Regions from separate parts of the Psychrobacillus sp. NPDC093180 genome, predicted to be linked through region 2. Evidence: riboswitches for the same ligand, from Rfam matches in the RefSeq annotation. Region 2 holds a riboswitch; each other region holds the start of a gene.
The links. Region 2 has a riboswitch for S-adenosylmethionine ahead of ACIP9W_RS16940 (5-methyltetrahydropteroyltriglutamate--homocysteine S-methyltransferase). Riboswitches for the same ligand answer to the same signal wherever they lie in the genome.
Positions count from the first base shown of each region.

Region 1: another riboswitch for S-adenosylmethionine. It lies ahead of ACIP9W_RS14735 (O-acetylhomoserine aminocarboxypropyltransferase/cysteine synthase family protein); the one in region 2 lies ahead of ACIP9W_RS16940 (5-methyltetrahydropteroyltriglutamate--homocysteine S-methyltransferase).
Region 3: another riboswitch for S-adenosylmethionine. It lies ahead of ACIP9W_RS07935 (MetQ/NlpA family ABC transporter substrate-binding protein); the one in region 2 lies ahead of ACIP9W_RS16940 (5-methyltetrahydropteroyltriglutamate--homocysteine S-methyltransferase).
Region 4: another riboswitch for S-adenosylmethionine. It lies ahead of ACIP9W_RS06140 (methionine biosynthesis PLP-dependent protein); the one in region 2 lies ahead of ACIP9W_RS16940 (5-methyltetrahydropteroyltriglutamate--homocysteine S-methyltransferase).

Region 1 covers NZ_JBIVOJ010000009.1:115,224-121,127, forward strand. The annotation lists gene ACIP9W_RS14730 (homoserine dehydrogenase) at 142-1,128, opposite strand; gene ACIP9W_RS14735 (O-acetylhomoserine aminocarboxypropyltransferase/cysteine synthase family protein) at 1,208-2,500, opposite strand; SAM riboswitch class I at 2,619-2,735, opposite strand; gene ACIP9W_RS14740 (glycerol-3-phosphate acyltransferase) at 2,874-3,518, shown strand; gene ACIP9W_RS14745 (YdcF family protein) at 3,524-4,111, shown strand; gene ACIP9W_RS14750 (zinc-dependent alcohol dehydrogenase family protein) at 4,284-5,282, shown strand; gene ACIP9W_RS14755 (PaaI family thioesterase) at 5,474-5,869, opposite strand.
Region 2 covers NZ_JBIVOJ010000011.1:112,054-117,957, forward strand. The annotation lists gene ACIP9W_RS16935 (hypothetical protein) at 137-541, opposite strand; gene ACIP9W_RS16940 (5-methyltetrahydropteroyltriglutamate--homocysteine S-methyltransferase) at 1,362-2,462, opposite strand; SAM riboswitch class I at 2,556-2,656, opposite strand; gene ACIP9W_RS16945 (BCCT family transporter) at 2,871-4,364, shown strand; gene corA (magnesium/cobalt transporter CorA) at 4,493-5,455, shown strand; gene ACIP9W_RS16955 (RtcB family protein) at 5,473-5,904, shown strand, end outside.
Region 3 covers NZ_JBIVOJ010000004.1:163,800-169,703, forward strand. The annotation lists gene ACIP9W_RS07925 (2-oxoglutarate dehydrogenase E1 component) at 1-1,948, shown strand, start outside; gene odhB (2-oxoglutarate dehydrogenase complex dihydrolipoyllysine-residue succinyltransferase) at 1,982-3,205, shown strand; SAM riboswitch class I at 3,712-3,814, shown strand; gene ACIP9W_RS07935 (MetQ/NlpA family ABC transporter substrate-binding protein) at 3,942-4,778, shown strand; partial or broken gene ACIP9W_RS07940 (methionine ABC transporter ATP-binding protein) at 4,925-5,904, shown strand, end outside.
Region 4 covers NZ_JBIVOJ010000003.1:132,542-138,445, reverse strand. The annotation lists gene ACIP9W_RS06160 (aldehyde dehydrogenase family protein) at 1-355, opposite strand, end outside; gene ACIP9W_RS06155 (TIGR00266 family protein) at 501-1,301, shown strand; gene ACIP9W_RS06150 (C4-dicarboxylate ABC transporter) at 1,567-1,764, shown strand; gene ACIP9W_RS06145 (M20 metallopeptidase family protein) at 1,825-3,021, opposite strand; SAM riboswitch class I at 3,187-3,293, shown strand; gene ACIP9W_RS06140 (methionine biosynthesis PLP-dependent protein) at 3,377-4,498, shown strand; gene metC (cystathionine beta-lyase) at 4,495-5,682, shown strand; gene ACIP9W_RS06130 (5-methyltetrahydropteroyltriglutamate--homocysteine S-methyltransferase) at 5,684-5,904, shown strand, end outside.

The sequences.
Region 1 (5,904 bases), on a different contig from region 2:
CTACAAGTAATTCTCCGTCCAGACTCCAGCGCCTTGCCCCTCGGGGTCAAATGTGAAAAAGCTGTGGTGGCTGAGGAGCTGCCTCCTCGCTTTTCCCCATTTGCCTGTCGGGGCAGACATAGGCGCTTGCGCTTTTGTTTTTTAAATAGTAATAAAAAATCCTGCTCGCTTACCAATAATTTCTGCGTAGTCTTCTACCATGACACTTGCAGTTGGATACATTCCCGCTCCAGGTCCTACTAATGTCAGTGTGCCGATATAATTTGTATCTAATGATACAGCGTTGTTTACTCCCTCTATCGCATATAAAGGATGATCCGGACCTACAAGTTGCGGTCCAACCGATGCAAATAGCTCTCCATTTTCGTCTTGTTCGATTTCTGCGACATGGCGATAACGAAGTCCTTCTAGTTTTGCTTTTCTAACATCCTCTAGTGAAATTTCATCAATTCCAACTACTTTTACATCGCTCCAGTTTGGCTGTTTACCAAAAGCAAGCGCACTTAAAATCATTAGTTTACGGAATGCATCTTGACCAGAGACGTCATTATATGGATCTGCTTCAGCATATCCAAGAAGCTGTGCTTCTTTTAAAGCCTCTTCAAACTGGCATTCATCTAAACGCATTTGCGTTAAGATGTAATTCGACGTTCCATTTAAAATCCCTTGAATTTTCTTCACGGAATTGACTTGAAGCAAATTTTTCAATGTTTTAATAACAGGAACTCCACCAGCTGTAGTTGCTTCATACCCGACAAATACACCACGTGATTTGGCACGCTCTTGTAGGGGAATGCTGTATTTGGAGAACATCACTTTATTTGCTGTAATGACATGACATCCTTTATCGATTGCTCGACATAAATAGCTATACGCTGGTTCTTCATTGACAATCGCTTCAAAAACTACTTGTAAACCTGGAATATTAATAATGTCCTCGAAGTTATCTGTCACTAGCACACCAGGGGTTGCTATTCTTTCTTTTGCTAAGTTATTGACAAGAATAGCGCTAATTTCAATATCCAATCCTAGCGATTTTTTTAAGTCTTCTTTTTTTTCATTGACAATATGATAGATCCCTTGGCCGACTGTTCCAAAACCTAAGATTGCTGCTTTTATTTTCGCCATACTTTCTCCTCCAACTAAATCTGCACAATTGAGCTTTTTACATATTGTAGACTATTTCAGCCCAATTAACAACAAAATTCTATCTAGAGAGGACATTTGTTTTTTCCACAAGTACTTTATCCAAAGCATTTTGTAAGTCCTCTACCGCCTCTAACCCAACAGACAAGCGGATTAGATCCTCTGTAACACCTGTTTTCACTAAATCTTCTGGTGTTAGCTGTTGATGTGTTGTAGATGCTGGGTGAATAATTAATGATTTTGCATCTCCAACATTTGCTACATGCGACCAAATTTCAATATTATCAATAATACGTCGCCCTGCTTCTTTTCCACCTTTTACACCAAAGTTTAAAATAGAGCCGAAGCCGTTTTGTAAATACTTTTTCGCCAGTTCATGAGAAGGATGATCTTCCAATCCCAAATAGTTCACCCATTCTACACCTTCGTGGTTCACTAAGAACTCTGCAATTTTTTGTGCGTTTTCGTTGTGTTTAGGCACTCGAAGATGCAGCGTTTCTAACCCTTGTAAAAATGAAAAAGCGGCTTCTGGACTTAATGAAGGACCGAAATCACGTAAAAGCTGTACACGTAATTTAATCGCAAAAGCTACGTTCGGTACATCGATCCCATAACGTAACCCGTGATATGTTACGTCCGGCTCTGTAAACCCAGGGAACTTATCAGAATTCCAGTCGAAGTTTCCTCCGTCTACTACAATTCCACCAATCGTTGTTCCATGTCCACCAATCCATTTCGTAGCTGAATGGATTACAACATGAGCACCATGCTTAATCGGGTTCGTTCCATATGGAGTCGCAAATGTGTTATCTATTAAAAGCGGAACTCCTACTTCATTCGCGATAGCTCCCACTTTTTCTATATCTAGTATGTTTAAGCTTGGGTTTCCAATCGTTTCCGCAAAGAAGCCTTTTGTTTTATCCGTTACTGCAGCTCGGAAGTTTTCCGGATTATTGGCATCCACGAATTTTACCGTAATGCCGTAACGAGGCAATGTATGTGCGAATAAATTAAATGTACCGCCGTATAAGTTTTCTGCTGCAATTATTTCGTCCCCTGCTCCCGCAATATTCAAAATCGAGAATGCAATGGCTGCCATACCCGAAGATACTGCAACTGCTGCTGTTCCACCTTCAAGAAGCGCAACTCGTTGTTCAAAAACATCGACAGTCGGATTCATAATACGAGAGTAAATATTACCCGTTTCTTTTAATGCAAAAAGATTTTGTGCATGCTCCGTATCGCGGAACACGTAAGAAGTCGTTTTGTGAATAGGTACCGCTCGAGAACCTGTTACTGGATCTGGTTGCTGACCGCCATGCAAAAGAACTGTTTCTTTTTGAAGATTTGTCATTTTGAATTCCTCCTAGAAAATAGTTTAGATGGACGCATTGGGAAACGGGGAAAGATTTTTAGGACAAACAAAAACCCCACTTCGATTAAGAAGAGGGGTGCAGTTTCGCATGTTCCTCCTCTTATCTTCCAAATTCACGTAAATGAATTTGTAGGAATTAGCACCTTTCCGAGTTTAGAACTCGGTGGTTGCCGGGCATCGCAGGGCCTATTCCCTCCGCCACTCTTGATAAGAGTATTTGATTTAGTTTTCCATCTTGATACAAAGTATAAGATTCTATGAATCTGTTCGTCAAGTGTTTTTCTAAAAAATTCTGAAACTTCTTTGATAGTTGAACGTTTAATGTATTGTAGTTATTAGACTCGGAGGTGATATGATGGCAGTTTGGATTTTGACTATATTAATTATTAGCTACCTAATCGGAGCAATCCACGGTTCGAAAGTTGCGCAAATTATTAGTGGTGTCAACATAAAGAAAGAAGGGCTTAAAAACTCTGGCGCTTCCAATGCGGCAATTGTCCTAGGGATGAAGTATGGTATTCTAGTTGCTCTAATTGATATTTTAAAAGGTGTTCTCGTTATTATCGGCATTCGCTTTTGCCTATCGCAATACGGTAATTTTTCCGCTGTGGAACAGGATTTATTGCTTTATTTAGCTGGGGCTGCTGTTATTTTAGGACATAATTTCCCGGTTTATACTGGATTTAAAGGTGGAAAAGGGACTGCTTCGATTATTGGTATTTTATTTGCTATTTATTGGCCAATTGGACTTATCGGACTTTTATTATTAATAGGTACGACTTTTTTAACGGATTTTTTATTGATTGGTGTATTTGTCTTTTATGCAGTATTTATCGTTGCTTCCATTTGGTTTGCAGAGGGAGCAGCACCTATTGCTATAGCTGGTTTTTTATTTATCATGGCTGTTGTTTTACATATCGAAAATTTTCGTCGTCTAGTCCGTAAAGAAGAACCAAGAATATCCGCCTTCTTGAAGAAAAAGAAGCCGTCCGTGTGAATGCAATGAAGAGAAAAATGAGGTGGATCGTGCTTATTCCTTTACTAGTAGTTGTTTCAGGCGGATTTGGTATGTGGATGGTGACGAATAAATGGCTAGATGACGGTTTAGAGCCAAAAGCAGATGGATCCAATGAATACGCCATCGTGCTTGGCGCAAAAGTGAAGAAAGGAAATGTCCCTTCCCTTTCACTTCATTACCGTTTGGAAGCGGCGCTAGCATATGCTATAGAGCATCCCCATGTGAAGCTTGTTGTATCTGGCGGACAAGGTCCCGATGAAGATATCGAGGAAGCGATTGTTATGAAAAATTTTCTTTTGGAAAATGGGGTAGCCGAAGAGCGAATTATCGTGGAAAAACAGTCAACCTCTACTTATGAAAACTTAAAGTTTTCGCAGGAGCTACTACCAGAAGAGGTGGATTCAGTAACAATTATTACGAGTGATTATCATTTACATCGGGCGAAAATACTTGCTAGTAAACTCGGTTGGAATACGGATGTTGTCGCTGCGGAAACGCCGGAAGTGGTGGAGGCAAAAGTGCGGTTGCGTGAAAGGGCTGCGCTTTTGAAGACTTATATTGTTGGGAAATAACTCCGGGCTTCTAGACGGAGTTTTTTGGTCGTATCCGAAACTATTAATTTAAAATTATATAAAGTATCATTGATTTTGAAGGTGAAGACTAAAAATTTTCACTTTTCTTTTTTTAGAATTTGACGTTGACCTCTCTCTTATCAGGTAAAACAAATAATAAGGAGTGACAAGTGTGAAATCACAAATTATCCAAGCTTTCGGCGAACCATCTGTATTTCAGTATAAGGAGATTTCAAAACCTGAGCTACAACCTGGACATGTACTTGTTCAAGTAAAGGCTACAAGTGTTAATCCTATTGATACGAAAGTCCGAGCTGGTGCAGTTCCAGCCGTAGCACCGACATTTCCAGCAGTATTACACGGAGATGTGGCTGGTTTGGTCTGTGCAGTAGGTGAAGGAGTGACCGATTTTAAAATTGGCGATGAAGTGTTTGGATGTGCGGGTGGATTTAAAGGGACGTCTGGTGGTGCTCTTGCTGAGTTTATGCTGGCAGATGTTGACCTACTTGCTCATAAGCCGAAAAATTTGACGATGGAAGAAGCCGCGGCTTTACCACTGGTTTCCATCACCGCTTGGGAAGCATTATTTAATCGTGCAAAGCTAGTACCTGGGCAAGACATCCTAATTCACGGAGCTACTGGAGGCGTCGGGCACGTCGCCATTCAACTAGCCAAATGGGCAGGAGCAACAGTCTACACAGCTGCTTCTTCAAAAGAAAAGCTGGAGATTGGCACTCGCCTTGGTGCAGATGTAACGATAAATTATCGAGAAGAAAGCGTTAACGATTATGTACAAAAATATACTAACGGGAAAGGATTTGACCTCGTCTTTGACACTGTGGGAGGTAAAAACCTTGATCGCTCTTTTGAGGCGGCAGCACTACATGGAACAGTAACAGCCATCGCCGCTCGTTCGACTCATGACCTCTCCCCTATGCACTCGAAGGGACTTTCCCTCCATATTACTTTTATGTTGTTGAAAATATTAAACAAAGAATTGCATAAACATAATGGTGAAATTTTGAAGAAGGTTGCTAAGGTGGTCGAGGAAGGAAAGCTGCGTCCGCTATTAGATTCCAAAGTTTTTACATTTGATAAAGTCTCCAAAGCCCATGAGTATATGGAGTCAGGTAAGGCAATAGGAAAAATTGTTTTGAAAAATGATTGGTAATATTATTGTTGAAAAAAGCTTCCGTTATTCGGAAGCTTTTTTTGTATGATACCCCTTCTCCCCATATGGCTGCAATTTATCCATCCACTGGTCTAATAGTTTTTCCGTATTCGTTCCATTCTTTTTGTAGTTCTTTGTTCGTATGCATTCCGTCTTGAAAATAACTCTTATTATTTCAGAGTTAGTTTTGCTTAAGAGTAAAGTCTGAATGTCGCTGTGCTGTAGGCTATTAAATTTCCTTGATCGTCGATTACTTTGCCATTTAAAATTGCTGTATGGTCCGAGCGATGTATAAGCTCACCAATTATTTCAGTTGTTCCTTCGAAGACACTATTTACAAACTTCACTTCCATTTGAATGGTCGATGCCGCTTTAACCCCTAATGTTCTAGATGTTATACCCATCACTATATCTAGACCGGACATGATAACTCCTCCGTGCAGCATATCCTTCAAGTTAGAAATATCCGGTCTTTTTTGGATTTGAATGATTACTTTCCCATATTCTACGCTTACACATTCAAATCCTATGTACTTAAAAAAATTAGATTGTTCAAACTCATGTATCAAAGAAGAAAAGTTCATCATACAAACCTCCTGAGCACTATTACTGCCATTTTATC
Region 2 (5,904 bases):
TCTACTTTATCAAAAAATATAGAATATTACAATATTTTTTGAATTTTGAAATATATTAGATTTTCTACAATATAAAAAGCAAATGCGCTTTAATATAAAGGCATTTGCTCATCTAAACTAAAAGTCTTTCATTCTATTATCTCGGTTGCCCTGGGAAAAATTGTTGTTGACCCATTGGTTGACCGAATTGTTGACCCATTTGTTGGCCCATTGGTTGACCGAATTGTTGGCCAAAAGGCTGTTGGAATCCGCCTTGTTGCATCGGGAAAGCTTGCTGAGGTGGATTAACTACTACATTTCGATTTGTTTCAGTCCAGAAATGTTGTGGGACATTGACGATATGCTCTCTGTTCACATTCACAATCGGGTGAATCACCGGTTGCATTCTTGGTAAAAATGAATCCCGCACTCGATATTGTGGAGGACATACTATCGGCTGAGCAGCTGGTTGTTGCCACGGCGATACTTGCCCGCAACCACATTGGTTACCCCATTGTGGCATTTGTCCGCATGAACTACATGAATGACGATTTTGGTTCATGATTAAATCACCTCCTTCTTGCACTTATAGTAGTAAATGCAAAAGCCCCCCCGATAAACTAGACAAACATCTCAGTTCCATGCAAATAAAAAAACTTCCTTTTTTAAGAAGAGTTTGCACTGTACAGGAAAACGGCGTGTGAGTGAGATGAATGAAGCGTCCGCTGGGTGAGCGATGCGAGGAATCATTTGCCTACTAAGGAATAAAGGCTAAAGCGCCACTGTTTAATATTGAATGTTAGGAGATATTTGCAACTGATAAATACCAGTAAATGGTGGAACATGACGAAATGTGGTGCGAACGCGACAAAGCTAACAAAGCAGATGCTTTTTGGAAAGAAACCCTGAATAATGCACCATTATTATTAGCATCTCCCTCCAAGTAAACTTGCTTTATGAAAATTGGTTGCTCTCAGGAGTAATTTGGTTGCTTTCAGACTGAAACTTGTTGCTCTCAGACTGGAACTTGTTGCTTTCGACAGTTGTTCGGTTGCCCTTAGCCATTTATTAGGAATACCCATTCTGCAGCTAAATCCAAGCGATCACTTCATTCAACTCACTACCCAGAAGAGAGCAACCTGTACGATGAGATGACTGTAGCTGTGGTCTTTAAATTGCACTTAATATAGAAAAAAAGAACGTCTCCGAAGAATACGCTCTTTTCGATACTTCCCATATTTATGTGTGTGGTGTTTGTCATGCCATTTGTAACTTTCTTTCCCAACAATCAAATGGGACCTTCAGGAAAGAAAGCATTTTATATTTACTCGTTTTAGCCTATACAAATGGGTAATTGGCGTACGACGAGGTATTACCTTTTGTTATTTCCAGATTTCTTTTGAGATGTCCACGATGTATTTTAGTTTCTCCCACTGTTGCTCTTCAGTAAGTTTGTTGCCATGATGGGTAGAAGCAAAGCCACATTGGGGGCTAATACTTAGTTGATCGAGTGGTACATATTCAGATGCTTCTTTTACACGTGCGATAATATTTTCTTTGTTTTCTAGTTCTCCATTTTTAGAAGTGAATACACCTAATACTACCTTTGCCCCGCCGTTTGGAATATGTGCAAGTGGCTTGAAATCGCCTGAACGATCGTCATCATATTCTAAGAAAAATCCATCTACTTTTTCTTTAGCGAAAAAGGTTGGAGCGATTAGTGCGTAACTTCCTCCGAATGCCCAAGTTGATTGGTAATTTCCACGGCATAAATGAGTCGTCACCACTAAATCTTCCGGCTTATTTTCCAATACACCATTCATGACACGTAGTGCAAGGTCAATTAAAAACGCTCTTTCCTCTTCCTTATAAGGAATATCTGGTGAAGAAAGTCCAGCAATGTACACATCATCTATTTGTAAATATCTTACTCCCGCTTGATAAAATGCTTGAATTGCACCCTGGTATGCTTTAATAATGTCTTTTGCAAAGTCCTCTACATCTGGATAAATATTTTCGTCTCTTATACCAGGATGGAATAGCTGATTTGGACTTGGAATTGTTTGTTTTGCAACTGCACGTCCGTCTACAATTTTGTGGAACTCGATAAAGTCTTGGATAAATGGATGATCTGGGTTAAAAGAAATCTTACCAATGTTTCGAACCTCGTATTTGTCTGTTTCTAATCCTTCGAATTGATATCCCTTTTCAGGAACATATCCTTCAAATCCATTTAGATGTTCTAAAAAGTCTAGATGCCACCAGTCACGTCTAAATTCCCCGTCCGTCACAAGCTCTAAACCAACTTCAAGTTGTTTGTCTACAATACGTTTAATTTCTTTAGTTTCTATTTCTTTTAGCTGCTCTCTCGTGATAGTTCCGGCCTTAAAGTCTTTTCTTGCTTGTAGTAAGTTTTCTGGTCTTAATAAACTCCCAACATGATCTGCTCTGAATGGTGCTGCAATAGCTGTTTTTGTTGTCATAATGATTTCTTCCTCCTTAAATTTGAATTGGAAATCAAATAAAACCCCTTCTTAAAAACAAGAAGAGGTTTACACGTTATAGTAATGATTCTCTTCTTATCTTCAAGCACGAAACGCTTCTGGAATTAGCACAGTACTAAAAGCCTGTTGCTGAGGTATCGTAGGGCCAGTCCCTCCACCTCTCTTGATAAGAAAGTTGTTCTATTTGATTGCTTACTAGATTACAGACTTTTAACTATTCTGTCAATACTGAATTTTAAATAATTCAACACCTCTCTTATAATTGTTTGAAATCTTTAAATTTTGGGTACAACTCTGAAGAAACGGAACCCTTGATATCATTTGATTTCACCTTATTTTATTAGTATAGTTAGACATTTAAAATTATCCATTCTACGAGGGGGAAGTATGAAGAAACTATCTATTACATTTTATATCACTATGGGCTTAGTCATATTAGCCGCAGGGTATGGAGCTCTCCAGCCCGAAAGTTTTGAAACAATTACTACAACTATTAAAAGCTTTGTTGCATCCTCGTTTGGTTGGTACTACATGCTACTAATGACGTTTATGCTAGCACTAAGTATATTTTTTATCTTTAGTCCATACGGAAAAATCCGCTTGGGAAAAGATACAGATCGCCCACAGTTTTCAACGGTGACATGGATTTCTATGTTGTTTTCTGCTGGTATGGGAATTGGGCTTGTTTTTTATGGCGCTGCTGAACCTTTGTCGCATTATGCTATCAATCCAGCAACTGCAGAACCAAATACAGCTGCGGCCTTTAAGGAAGCTCTCCGTCAGTCCTTTTTTCACTGGGGATTTCACGTGTGGGCTATGTACGGGGTTGTTGGATTATCCCTTGCCTTCTTCCAGTTCCGTAAAGATGAACCAGGGTTAATATCAGCAACATTGAAACCGATTTTCGGTAAAAAGATGGAAGGACCATTTGGTATCCTGATAGATGTTCTTGCTATTTTTGCTACTGCGTTTGGTGTAGCTACTTCACTTGGATTTGGTGCCGTTCAAATTAATGCAGGTTTGAACTATCTTTTCGGCATGTCAATTGGAATCGTTTCTCAGATAATTATTGTTGCTATCGTAACGGTTCTGTTTATTGCTTCCGCATGGTCCGGTTTAAGTAAAGGAATTAAATATTTATCGAATACTAACTTAGTATTAGCGCTTGCAATACTTGTTTTTGTTGTCCTTCTCGGTCCAACATTACTCATTTTTGATATGCTCACGGACTCTTTTGGAGGGTATTTAGCCAACATCGTTCAAATGAGTTTACGTACAGCACCACTCAGTCTAACTGATCGCGAGTGGCTGGAAGATTGGACAATCTTTTACTGGGCCTGGTGGATTTCATGGGCTCCATTTGTAAGTATGTTTATAGCTCGTGTATCAAAAGGGAGAACGATTAAAGAGTTTGTTACTGCCGTATTGGTTGCGCCAACGATACTTGGAGCAATTTGGTTTTCCGCTTTCGGTTCAACTGCCATTGATATGCAAAAAAGAGGCGTCGCTGATTTAGCGAAAGCGTCTACTGAGTTGACTATATTTGAAATGTTCCATGCAATGCCCTTGGCGACAATTGTATCGATTTTTGCCGTGGTACTTATTGCATGCTTTTTCATCACATCGGCCGATTCTGCCACCTTTGTTCTCGGTATGCTCTCAACAAATGGCTCATTGACTCCGCCAAATAAAGTAAAACTTATTTGGGGAATTACCTTGTCAGTCATCGCAACCATTTTGTTAGCCGTTAACGGACTCGATGCATTGCAGAATACCATCATTATTGCAGCTTTACCTTTTTCTTTTGTGATGCTTTTCATGATCGCCTCTTTAATAATGGGATTAAGAAAAGAAGTGAGGCAAACAAAAACCAAAAAGTAAAAAAAGTAAAATGCCAAGGACTAACCATATTCCCTTGGCATTTTACTTTTGTATACGAATAATTACGGAATGATTTTGAATACATAGAGTGAATTATGAGATAATAGAGACTGCAAGGGGGTTTTAGTATGATCCGAACAATTGGAAGAACTACCAACCAAGAAATAATCAGCGATTTTCAGCTGGAGGATATAAAAGAGAAAATGTTCGAATGGTATTGGGTTGATATTGGTGAACCTACAAAAGAAGAGGAAATATTACTTAGCTCCTTCTTTCATTTTCATCCACTTGCAATTGAAGACTGTTTGTTTAGACTTCAACGGCCAAAAGTGGATCATTATGATGGCCATTCTTTTTTTGTGTTGCATACATTTAACGAAGAAACACTGGAAGCAGAGGAACTAAATTTGTTTGTTGGAGAAAACTTTATAGTTACTTTCCATTTTCTTCCTATGCATGAATTAGATCAAGCACGCGAACGTATTGTGGAAAATTCAAAATGGTGGAACCGCGGAGCGATGCATGCAACTTATCATATTGTTGATAAAGTGGTGGATGCATATTTTCCGATTGTCTATAAAATTGAAGATTATTTAAACGATATAGAAGATAAGCTATCCTCCGATGTATACCATTTATCCTTAGATCAAGTGTTTGACCTACGAAGTGATTTATTGAGATTGCGACGAACAATTCTTCCAATGCGAGATTTAATCTACAGAGTGTTGAATTCTGAACGTGTCAATCTGCAACAAACTGAAAAAGCCTACTTTGGGGACATTTACGATCACCTATTAAAGCTTGCCGATATGGTGGAATCGAACAGAGAGCTAACAGCTGATATTCGAGATAGTCAAATGTCCATCAACTCGAGTCAGATGAATCGAATTATGATGATTTTAACGACTGTTTCCACCGTTTTCATCCCTTTAACATTTATCGCTGGAGTATACGGAATGAATTTCACGAATATGCCAGAACTTGAATGGCGTTATAGCTATTTTATTGTGCTTGGTATTATGTTAATTATTGCAGTATCGATGCTTGCTTGGTTTAAATACAGAGGCTGGTTTAACTTATTCAAAAACTAACTTAATGAGGTGAAATGTTGATAGAAATAGAAGGAACATTTAATCGTGCACTTGTTTTTACGAATACAATTGAGGAGACGGCAAAGCGTCAAGTAGAAGAGCTTTGTAGCCTTCCCTTTTTACAAGATACGAAAATACGCATGATGCCGGATCTTCATGCTGGGAAAGGCTGTACCGTTGGAACAACGATGACGATTTCAGACAAAGTTGTACCTAATTTTGTTGGAGTCGACTTAGGATGCGGTATGATTTGTGCAAAACTAGAGCTTAAAAGAGAAGATGTTAACTTCGAAAAGCTAGATAAAACGATTAAAAAAAACGTCCCAAGCGGAACGCGAATTCGAAACAAGGAACATCGTCATACAATAGAAATACCATTTGCAGAGGTTGCTGCTCCTATTAATGAAAGTCGCGCTCGTTTGAGTCTAGGAACTCTTGGCGGTGGAAAT
Region 3 (5,904 bases), on a different contig from region 2:
AGGTTGGTATGGGGACGTAAAGTACCACAAGGGTGCTGCATACCGTTCACCATCTGGTTTAACATTAAAATTAGCATATAATCCATCTCACTTAGAGGTTGTTAGTCCGGTTGTTACGGGCCAAACGCGTGCAGCACAAGAAAAAACAGATGAAGCAGGGTATCCTGTACAAGATAAAAACGCAGCATTCGCTATATTAGTACACGGGGATGCAGCTTTTCCAGGTCAAGGTGTTGTAACAGAAGTATTGAACTATAGCCGTATACGTGGTTTCCAAACAGGAGGATCTATCCATATTATTGCAAATAATATGATTGGATTTACGACGGAACATTATGATTCACGTTCAACACATTATTCTTCGGATCCAGCTAAAGGATATGAAGTACCTATTATACACGTAAATGCAGATGATCCAGAGGCAGTTCTTGCTGTGGCAGAAATTGCGCATGAGTATCGCCAAAAATTTGAAAAAGACATTGTGATTGATCTATTAGGTTACCGTCGTTATGGACATAACGAAATGGATGAACCACTAGTAACGAACCCAACTATGTACCATAAAGTTCATAAGCATCCAACAGTTAGAGAACTTTATGGACAACAACTAGTAGAGGAAAAGTTAATCGAAACAGCTGATGTAAAAACTTTAGATGAATCGATTTTCAGTGGAATGCAAGCGGCTTATGACCGTGTAAAAGAGCTTCCTCCAACTACTGCTCATGATATCGTTATCCCAGAAGTAGTTTTAAATGGAATGCCGGAACTGCAAACTGGGGTAGAAGAAAGCAAGCTTGCAAAAATAAATGAAGAGCTTCTTACTTGGCCTGCCGAGTTTACAGCATTTAAAAAATTAGCAAAAATTTTAAAACGTCGTGAAGAGCCATTTAAAGGTAAAGGGAAGATTGACTGGGGTCATGCAGAAACGCTTGCCTTTGCTACGATTTTGCAAGATGGAAACTCCATTCGTTTAACTGGCCAAGATGCTCAGCGTGGTACTTTCTCACATAGACACTTAGTGCTACACGATGAAAAAACTGGTGCAGAATTAACGCCAATTCATGCCATTAGTGACGCAAAAGCTTCTTTTGTTGTTCATAACAGTCCATTAACAGAAGCTGCTATTCTAGGTTATGAATTCGGATACAATTTAGAGGATCCAAACTCCTTATCTATTTGGGAAGCTCAATATGGAGATTTTGCGAATATGGCGCAAGTTATGTTCGATAACTTTATAAGTGCTGCAAGATCCAAATGGGGATTAAAATCAGGTCTTGTTATGTTATTACCTCATGCTGCTGAGGGTCAAGGGGCAGAGCATTCAAGCGCGCGTCTAGAACGTTATTTACAGTTAGCTGCTGAAAATAACTGGACGGTAGCTAATCTTTCAAGTGCGGCAAACTATTTCCATATTTTACGCAGACAAGCTAAAATGTTAAAAGAGGATGCAATTCGTCCTTTAATCATTGTGTCTCCAAAATCGCTGTTACGTCATCCACTAGTTGGGGCAGATGTTGCCGAACTAACTGCTGGTCAATTTGAAACAGTAATGGAACAACCAGGTCTTGGTAAAGACGCTAAAACAGTAGAGAAAATCATCTTTGCAAGTGGTAAATTGGCAATCGATTTAGCAGACAAAGTAAAAGATGGAGAAGGTTACGATCACTTACACATTGTACGTGTAGAACAGCTTTACCCATTCCCTAAAGAAAAGATTCAAGCAATTGTCGAACGTTATCCGAATGTGAAACAGCTTGCTTGGGCACAAGAAGAGCCTGAAAACATGGGTTCATGGAATTTCGCACTTCCATATTTACTGGAAATTGCGGATGGCAAAGAGATCACATATGTAGGTCGTGTACATCGTTCCAGTCCAGCTGAAGGCGATGGAGATACTTACAAGGTAGAACAAGCACGAATCATTGATGAAGCATTAAAAAGTTTATAAGAGAAGCTAGGATAGTCAGAGGAGGAAATTCAAGTGGCAGAAATTATTGTTCCAGAATTAGCAGAATCGATTACAGAAGGTACTATTGCGCAATGGTTAAAACAACCGGGTGATACAGTAGAAAAAGGTGAGTTCATCGTTGAGCTTGAAACAGATAAAGTTAATGTCGAAGTAATTTCAGAGGAAGCTGGAGTTGTTAGTGAGTTACTTGCTGCTGAAGGTGATACAGTTCAAGTAGGTCAAGTAATTGCTGTAGTTGGAGCAGGTTCAGGAGCAGCAGCAGCTGCACCAAAAGCACCAGAGGCAGAAGCTACACCGGCGGCGGCACCTCAAGCGGCAGCAGCTCCTGTAGTAGAAGAAACTTCATCTGAGCAGGATCGCACAATTGCAAGCCCAGCAGCTCGTAAACTAGCTCGTGAGAAAGGTATTAACTTAAGTGAAATTTCACCAGTTGATCCAATGGGACGTGTTCGTGTACAAGACGTTGCAGCACATGGTTCTGCACCAGCACCAAAAGCAGCACCGGCGCCTGCAGCTACTGCACCAAAAGAAGACGATGGCCGTACTACTCGCGAGAAAATGTCTCGTCGTCGTCAAACAATTGCTTCTCGTTTACTAGAAGTAAAACAAAACACGGCAATGCTTACAACTTTCAATGAAATCGATATGACTAATGTAATGGCTTTACGTTCACGCAAGAAAGACCAATTCTTTGAGCAAAACGATGTGCGTCTTGGATTTATGTCATTCTTTACAAAAGCTGTAGTTGCTGCTCTTAAGAAATATCCTTATGTAAATTCACAAATTGATGGAACAGATATTGTGAAAAACAACTTCTACGATATCGGGATCGCTGTATCAACAGAAGGCGGTTTAGTAGTGCCGATCGTTCGTGATGCTGATCGTAAAAACTTTGCTGAAATCGAAGGAAATATTGGAGAACTTGCTAAAAAGGCTCGTGATAACAAATTAGCGCTTTCTGATATGGCAGGCGGATCATTTACAATTACAAACGGTGGCGTATTCGGATCACTACTTTCTACACCGATTCTAAACGGAACACAGGTTGGTATCCTAGGAATGCACACAATTCAAAAGCGTCCAATCGCTGTTGGTGATGAAGTGCAAATTCGTCCGATGATGTATGTAGCATTATCTTATGATCACCGTGTAATCGATGGAAAAGACTCAGTTGGATTCTTAAAAATGGTAAAAGAGCTTCTTGAAAACCCGGAAGATTTAATGTTAAATTCATAAAATGTGAATAGTGCAGATACTCATTATGTGAGTATCTGCACTTTTTTTACTACTTGGGAAACTACAAAAATTTAGATACATGGGTAACATTTTTCTAGTAACATTAGTTATGGAGATTTTCACCTTGTATGTTATAAAGGGATAATGCGTCATAAGAATGTGCTGTTAAGTGTCCAGTAGGTTTTTCGCTTCAGGGCGGAAGCTTTCCCCAGGGTTAGCGATGAGCTTTCACCGCCACTACGCATCTGCCTGGAGCGGAAATCAATTGCTATTTCTGTATCTCCCTAAGACGCATTTTCTCTATTATGTGTGTCATTCCAATCATTGTTCACATTTGATAAAGCACGCCAAAGATAGGTGCTTTAGTGCTTTTGTTCTGTGTCTCTATATATTTATGATTCCACTCCACAAACATTAAATATTCCTAATATTTTATTTTTTGAATAAAAAGTATTGACTTATAATATTGTGTTATGTATAGTTAAATAAAATTTCATATGAAATTCTTCTTATCAAGAGAAGCTGAGGGAATGGCCCTGCGAAGCTTCAGCAACAGATTGCAACTGCAAAACTGTGCTAAATCCACCGATTAAATTCGAAAGATGAGAAGAGGTTAGATTTTCTAATGTACCTCTTCAGTTCTCATAATCTGAAAGGGGTTTTTTTAATGACTTAATACCAAGTATATTAATAAGTTTAATCAAATTAATAAGATAAAGAAAAGGAGAGAGTTTGGATGAAAAAATGGATGGCATGGTCAATTTTATCTTTGTTTGTCTTGCTTTTAGCGGCTTGTGGTTCTAGTGAGGAAGTTACTTCTAGTGTAAAAGGTGATACGAAAAGTAATGAAGAACTAACAAAGGTTAAAATCAGTGCTTCAACAACTCCTCATGCAGAGATTTTGCAACATATTTCAGATGATTTAAAAGCAGAGGGAATTGAGTTAGATATTATTATCACACAAGATGGTATACAAACGAACCAATCAACCGCTGATGGTGACTTAGATGCAAACTTCTTTCAACACACACCATTTTTAGAGCAAGTCAATAAGGATAGTGGTATTGATCTTGTAAACGTACAAGGAGTTCATATAGAACCTTTCGGTGTTTACTCCAAGAAAATTGATGATATCACTCAATTAGATGAAGGGGCAAAAGTCGCTGTACCAAACGACCCGGTTAACTTTTCCAGAGCATTACTCTTATTTGCGGAAAATGGAATAATTGAGCTTGCTACGGATGTGGAAGGTTCGTACACAGTTCAAGATATTACAAAAAATGAAAAGAACTTAGAGTTTGTTGATATTGATGGACCATTACTAGTAAGAGCGTTGGATGACGTTGACATTGCAGCTATTAATACAAACTATGCATTAGAGGGAGGGTTCAAACCATTAGAAGATGCACTAATCATCGAAGGAAATGAATCTCCATATGTGAATATTTTAGTTTCTAGAAAGGACAATCAAAATGACGAAGCTATACAAAAAATTGCTGCAGCGTTAACAACGGAAAAAGTAAGAGAATTCATTTTAGAGAAATATGAAGGGGCTGTTGTACCAGCATTTTAACATCATTCAGAAACAACGTCTTCTGAATTTGCGGATAATCCCACACTATTATCTTCTGATTTGAACGAAGAGAAGAGAAAGGAAATTAGTAGAGACGTACGAGTAATATTGCAAACTATAGCATTTCAATGTAAGGAGGAAACTGAATGATTGAATTTCGCAAAGTATCTAAAACATTCGTCTCAGGAAAACGAACGATTACTGCACTTGAAAATGTAGAGTTGACTGTTCATAAAGGCGATATATTTGGAGTAATTGGATTTAGTGGAGCTGGTAAGAGCACATTAATTCGAACGGTAAATCTATTAGAAACACCGACGTCAGGAGAAGTTTTGATTGAAGGGAAGAACTTACAAAAAGTTTCTAAAAAAGAACTGAGAGAAGAAAAGAAAAATGAAAAATATTGGGATGATATTTCAACATTTTAATCTATTAAATTCGAAAACAGTATATGAGAATGTGGCAATGCCTCTTCTATTAAGTAAACATACGAAAAAAGAAGTAGAGCAAAGAGTATTGGAAGTACTCCAATTTGTTGGCTTAGAGGATAAGATAAAAAGTTATCCAGATCAGCTTTCAGGAGGACAAAAGCAAAGGGTTGGGATAGCTCGAGCACTCGTAACCAAACCCTCCATATTACTTTGCGATGAAGCGACATCCGCCTTGGATCCGCAAACAACAAAATCTATTTTGCAGCTTTTAAGACGAGTGAATGAAGAATATAAAATTACGATACTCATCATTACGCATGAAATGGAAGTGATAAAAGAAATATGTAATCGAATTGCGGTGATGGAAAACGGCCGAGTAATTGAATCGGGTAATATACTGGATGTCTTTTCAAATCCACAAACAGAAACCGCGCGGAATTTTGTAAGTTCTGTTGTACATGATGAAATACCACAATCCGTTTATCGTTTAATGGAAGTTCATAATGGAAGGAGTCATATATTAAAAGTCGATTTTGTAGGTGTGAGCTCTGGTCAACCAATTATTTCTCAGGTTGCTAAAAAATTCAATGTAGATTTGAATATTCTTTTTGGCAGTATTACAGAACTGCAAAGTATCCCATTTGGAAATTTGATTGTTGAAGTAATCGGTGATTCGAAAGAAGTACAAAAAACAA
Region 4 (5,904 bases), on a different contig from region 2:
ATAGACGACGTCCTTCTCCCGCCATATAAAATGCCATATCGATTCCTTCTTGTACTTCTCCTCGCCCTTCTTCTATCACTTTTCCCATTTCTTTTGTTAATACTTGAGCGAGATGTTCCTTCTTTTCTTTCATCAATCTACCAATTTCATATAAATAATCTGCTCGTTTTGGAGCTGGGACAAGTGCCCATTTCTTCTGTGCCTTCACTGCAGCTGTAACTGCCAAATCCACTTCTTCTTTGGTAGACATTCTAACTTCTGCTAACCGTTCTCCGTTCGCTGGATTCAAAACCGCTGTATACTTTTCCTCGCCAGCCTCTTGCCATTTTCCATCAATAAAATTAGTTAACTTCATCTGTTTACCTCTTTTCTTATTCATTGAAAATGCTTACATTATAAATACATTCGATAATCTCTATTGAATCCCTCTAATTATTACGAAACTTTTTCTTTTGTTTTTCGTATACATTATTAAATCAAATCCTAGGAGGAAATAACACATGAACAATCACGAAATTGACTACAAATTATTTGGAGATGACATGCAATTTGTAGAAATCGAATTAGATCCAAAAGAAACAGTAGTTGCTGAAGCAGGTAGCTTAATGATGATGGAAGATGGTATTTCGATGGAAACTATTTTTGGCGATGGTTCAAGTTCTTCTAGTGGAAGCGGACTTATGGGAAAATTAATGGGCGCAGGTAAACGTATGCTTACGGGCGAAAGTTTATTCATGACCACATTTACGAATACTGGTAGCGGTAAAAGACATGTATATTTTGCATCTCCATATCCCGGAAAAATCATTCCGATGGATTTAAGCAAATATCGTGGCAAAATTATTTGTCAAAAAGATGCTTTTTTAGCAGCAGCTAAAGGGGTTTCGGTAGGAATCGAATTTCAACGCAAGCTTGGGGCTGGATTCTTTGGTGGAGAAGGATTCATCATGCAAAAGCTGGAAGGAGACGGTTTAGCCTTCGTTCATGCTGGTGGTACGATTCACCGTAAAAGCTTACAAGTAGGCGAAACACTACGTGTAGATACAGGATGTTTAGTAGCGATGACATCAGATGTGGATTATAACATCGAAATGGTAAAAGGAGTAAAAACTGCATTATTCGGTGGAGAAGGTTTGTTCTTCGCAACCTTACGTGGACCAGGCACAGTATGGATTCAATCGTTACCATTTAGCCGTCTAGCAAGCCGTGTATTCGCAGCAGCTCCTCAAACTCCAGGTGGTGGCTCCAAAGGAGAAGGAAGTATTACAGGTGGTCTTTTCGATCTATTAGGCGGTAAATAATAAAAGTAAAGATACAGATGCCAATGAACTGCACCCTAAATTTTGGATATTTTAATAAAAATAACCTTGCGATTTAAGCAGCGATTAGATGACTTCGGTATTATGCCGGAGTGATCTTTTTTAAAAACTAAAATGCTATTATTCTATGATTTTCGTCCAAATTGTTTATTATTTATTGAGCACCTCTTCATATACTATATAAAGAACAATCATGTCGATTTTTAGCGCTTTATTGTTCTTTGAATTGAATGAGGAGGTGATTGTGATGAAAGCTTCTTTAGGTAGTTGGATCGGGTGGATAGGAATCGTGCTAGCAGTGGTTGGATTCTTCTATTATCCATTATGGTTTGGCGGTGCTGCAGTAGTATTAGGCTTACTCGGCTTAACATTCCCTCAAAAATTCCTAGCTTGGTCTTCCATTGTACTTGGAGCAATTGCATTCTTTCTTCCGATGTTGCAGTAGCTGAGTTATTTGATATAAACAAAGGCATGTACGGAGAAATTACCGCACATGCCTTTATTATTAAAATAAATAATGTACAACGATTTGCACGAATGACTTTTGGATGTTCAATAAAGCACGCTCGTCAAAGTCGAACTTTGGATGATGGTGTGGATAATGTGTGTTTTCATCTTCATTGTTAGAGCCTACTTTGAAATATGTTCCCGGCTTTTCTAATAAGAAATAAGAGAAATCCTCTGCTCCCATAGATGTTTCAATATCTATCACCTGTTCCTCACCGAATACATCCGACAAAAGCTGGTGAACTAAATCACTTTCTTTCGGATGATTGTATAATGCTGGATAACCATGAAGATAATCGATTTCGGCACTCGCATGAAATCCTTCTGTTATTCCTTTTACAATGGAATAGATTTCCTCTCTTACTTGTTTTCTTACAGATTCACTAAACGTTCGGACAGTCCCTTCCAGCTTAGCCGTATCTGCAATAATATTAAAAGCACTGCCTGCATGGAAAACACCAATTGTGACTACTGCAGATTCTAAAGGGTTTATTCTGCGACTTACAATTTTTTGTAGGGAATTAACGATTTCACTACCAATGACGATTGAATCAACGGAATCCTGAGGTCTTGCTCCATGTCCACCAAGTCCTTGAATTTTGATTTCAAACTTATCAACAGCTGCCATTTTGTAGCCTTCTCCTACTGCTACTTTACCAACCGGTACTTTTGAATCGAGATGAGCAGCAAATACATAATCGACACCATCAAGCACGTTTTCTTCAATCATGAACTTCGCACCGCCTGGTGGCTTTTCTTCCGCTGGTTGGAATATGAAAATAACTTTCCCCTTCACTTTATCTAGGTGTTTGCTTAATACTTGTGCAGTACCCAATAACGCAGTCGTATGTCCATCATGGCCACATGCATGCATAACACCAGGGTTCAATGATTTATAAGGTACATCTTTCTCATCTACAATTGGCAAGGCATCAAAGTCTGCTCTTAGAGCAATTGTTTTCCCTGGCTGTGCCCCCGTTAAAATTCCTACAAGGCCATTCCCACCAATATTCTTTTTCACTTCTAATCCGAAGTCTTCTAGTTTCTGTGCAATATACTTGGCAGTCTCCGTTTCCTCAAAAGATAACTCCGGATGCTGGTGCAAATATCTTCTCCAACTGACAATTTCTTCGAAGTTACTATCTATTTCGGAAAAAATAGATTGTATTTCATTTTCTAACGTAGATGATTTCATGTTCCTTCCCCCATTCTTTTTAATTCTTACTAAACAAATAGGATTATATATTTTTTCAGTTAATTTTTCAACTGAAGATTTACCATTTTAAAATGCTTCTTGTTTTTATTTCTTCTTCATGATACCATTACCTACATAAAGATTTTAGAAAATTTCATATTTTATTTCTTATCCAGAGAGACGGAGGGATTGGCCCGAAGATGTCTCAGCAACCAGCCAAGTTTAGGTATGGTGCTAACTCCAATAGGCGGCGATCGCCTAGAAGATAAGAAGACTAACTTCAATTTTTTTGAGGATTCTCTTCTTATAGGGAATCCTCTTTTTATTTTACTTTATTTGTAGAGGATGATTATTAATGACAAAAAAAGGTTTAGAAACCGAATTAGTACAACTAGGAAATCATAGTGATCCACGAACCGGGGCCGTTAACCCACCTATTCATTTATCAACAGCTTATATACACGCAGGAGTTGGGAAATCCACTGGTTACGACTACACGCGTACAAAAAATCCAACTCGTACGATTTTAGAAGAAGGAATTGCGAAGTTAGAAGGCGGCGATGCAGGTTTTGCCTGTAGCTCCGGTATGGCAGCTATCCAATTAATCTTGTCACTTTTCCGTTCCGGTGATGAAATCATTGCACCGCAAGATCTTTACGGTGGAACATATCGTTTATTCAATCAATACGCGGATTCCTACAACATTCGTACTTCCTACGCTAAATTTGAATCCATCGAGGAAGTAGAAGCATTAATCACGGAAAACACAAAGGCACTGTTTATCGAAACACCAACAAATCCACTCATGCAAGAATTTGATATAGCACAATACAGTGTTTTAGCAAAAAAATATCAATTACTACTTATTGTGGATAACACGTTCTTAACTCCTTATTTACAGCGTCCGATTGAGCTAGGTGCAGATATTGTTATGCACAGCGGAACGAAATATATCGGTGGACATAATGATGTCCTTGCTGGGCTCGTTGTCTCTAAAGGGGAAGCACTAAGCAAAAAATTAGTGGAGAATCATAACGCTTCAGGAGCCGTACTTTCCCCTTTCGATAGTTGGTTATTGATACGAGGATTGAAAACATTACACTTACGCATGAACCAACATGATGCGAATGCAAAAAAAATCGTGGCGTTTTTACAAAATGAAAGTGTTGTTAAAGACGTGCTATATCCTGGAGTTGGAGGTATGCTCTCTTTCCGCTTACAAAAAAGTGAATGGGTTGGACCTTTCTTAGAAAACCTTCAATTGATCGTTTTTGCAGAAAGTTTAGGCGGTGTCGAAAGCTTTATCACCTATCCTACTACCCAAACCCATGCGGATATTCCAGAGGAAGAGCGAATTGCTCGAGGTGTCGATAATAGTTTGTTACGCTTCTCTGTTGGCGTTGAGGAGGCGGAAGACTTAATCGCAGATTTGAAACAGGTTTTTGCAAAATTAGAACGGGATGTGATTCATTCATGAGTAACGTGAAAGAAAGTTTAGAAACTAGCTTAATTACCGCTTCCACTCGTGGGAATTACGAGCAAAAAACTGGGGCAGTCAATGTACCCATCTATGCATCCTCTACTTTCCATCAAGAAAGCTTTGATAGCTTTGGACCATACGACTATAGTAGATCTGGCAACCCGACAAGAGACGCGCTAGAAAAAACGATAGCTGAATTAGAGGGCGGCACAAGAGGTTTTGCTTTTGCTTCCGGCATAGCGGCAATTTCCTCAGCTTTAATGCTGCTATCCTCAGGGGACCATCTTGTTGTAACGGAAGAAGTATATGGCGGAACCTATCGTTTCGTAACGGAAGTTTTACCGAGATTCGGAATCGACCATACATTTGTAGACTTTACGAAGGCTGAAGAAGTTGAAAAAGCGATACGTCCAAATACAAGAGTACTTTATATCGAAACACCTGCAAACCCAAGATTAGGAATAACGGATATCGAGGCAATTGTTGCACTGGCAAAAGCTAATGATTGTTTGACTTTTCTTGATAATACTTTTATGACTCCCCTTTATCAACGCCCGCTTGATCTAGGTGTGGACATCGTGTTACATAGTGCTACGAAATTTTTGTCTGGCCACAGTGATATCATAGCTGGGCTTGCTGTTACGAAGGACGAAGAACTTGGAAGGAAATTAGGATTTATCCAAAACTCTTTTGGCGCTATTCTTGGTGCACAAGATTCTTTTTCCTTAATTCAAGGAATCAAAACAATGGGTGCTCGTTTGTCTCAATCCACGGAATCTACAAAAAAGCTTGCAAATTATTTAAATAGTCATCCTTTAGTAAAGGAAGTGTTATACCCGGGCTTATCCACGCATCCAGGATATGAGATTCATGCAAGACAAGCAAAAAGTCCAGGGGCCGTTTTATCTTTCTGTCTTCCTGACAGAGAAACGGCAAAAGCTTTTGTAGAAAATCTTCAAATTCCAGTTTTTGCAGTAAGTTTAGGTGGCGTCGAATCGATTCTTTCTTATCCTGCTACCATGTCCCATGCTGCAATACCGAAAGAAGAACGAGAAAAACGAGGAATTTCAGATGGCCTTCTAAGGTTCTCTGTTGGTCTGGAGCATGTAGACGATCTTATCGCAGACTTCGACCAAGCACTAATAATCGCATCTAATATCAAACAGAAAGTAGGAATTTAACATGACAAAACAATTAGTTCAAAAAGCACCATTTCGCGCAGATCACGTAGGAAGCTTTTTACGACCAGCACGACTAAAAGAGGCACGTGCACAATTTGAAAATAATGAAATCACTGCAGATCAGTTAAGACAAATTGAAGACGAAGAAATTACGAAACTCGTTGCCAAACAAAAAGAAGCAGGTCTACAATCTGTAACTGACGGCGAATTCCGTCGTAAATG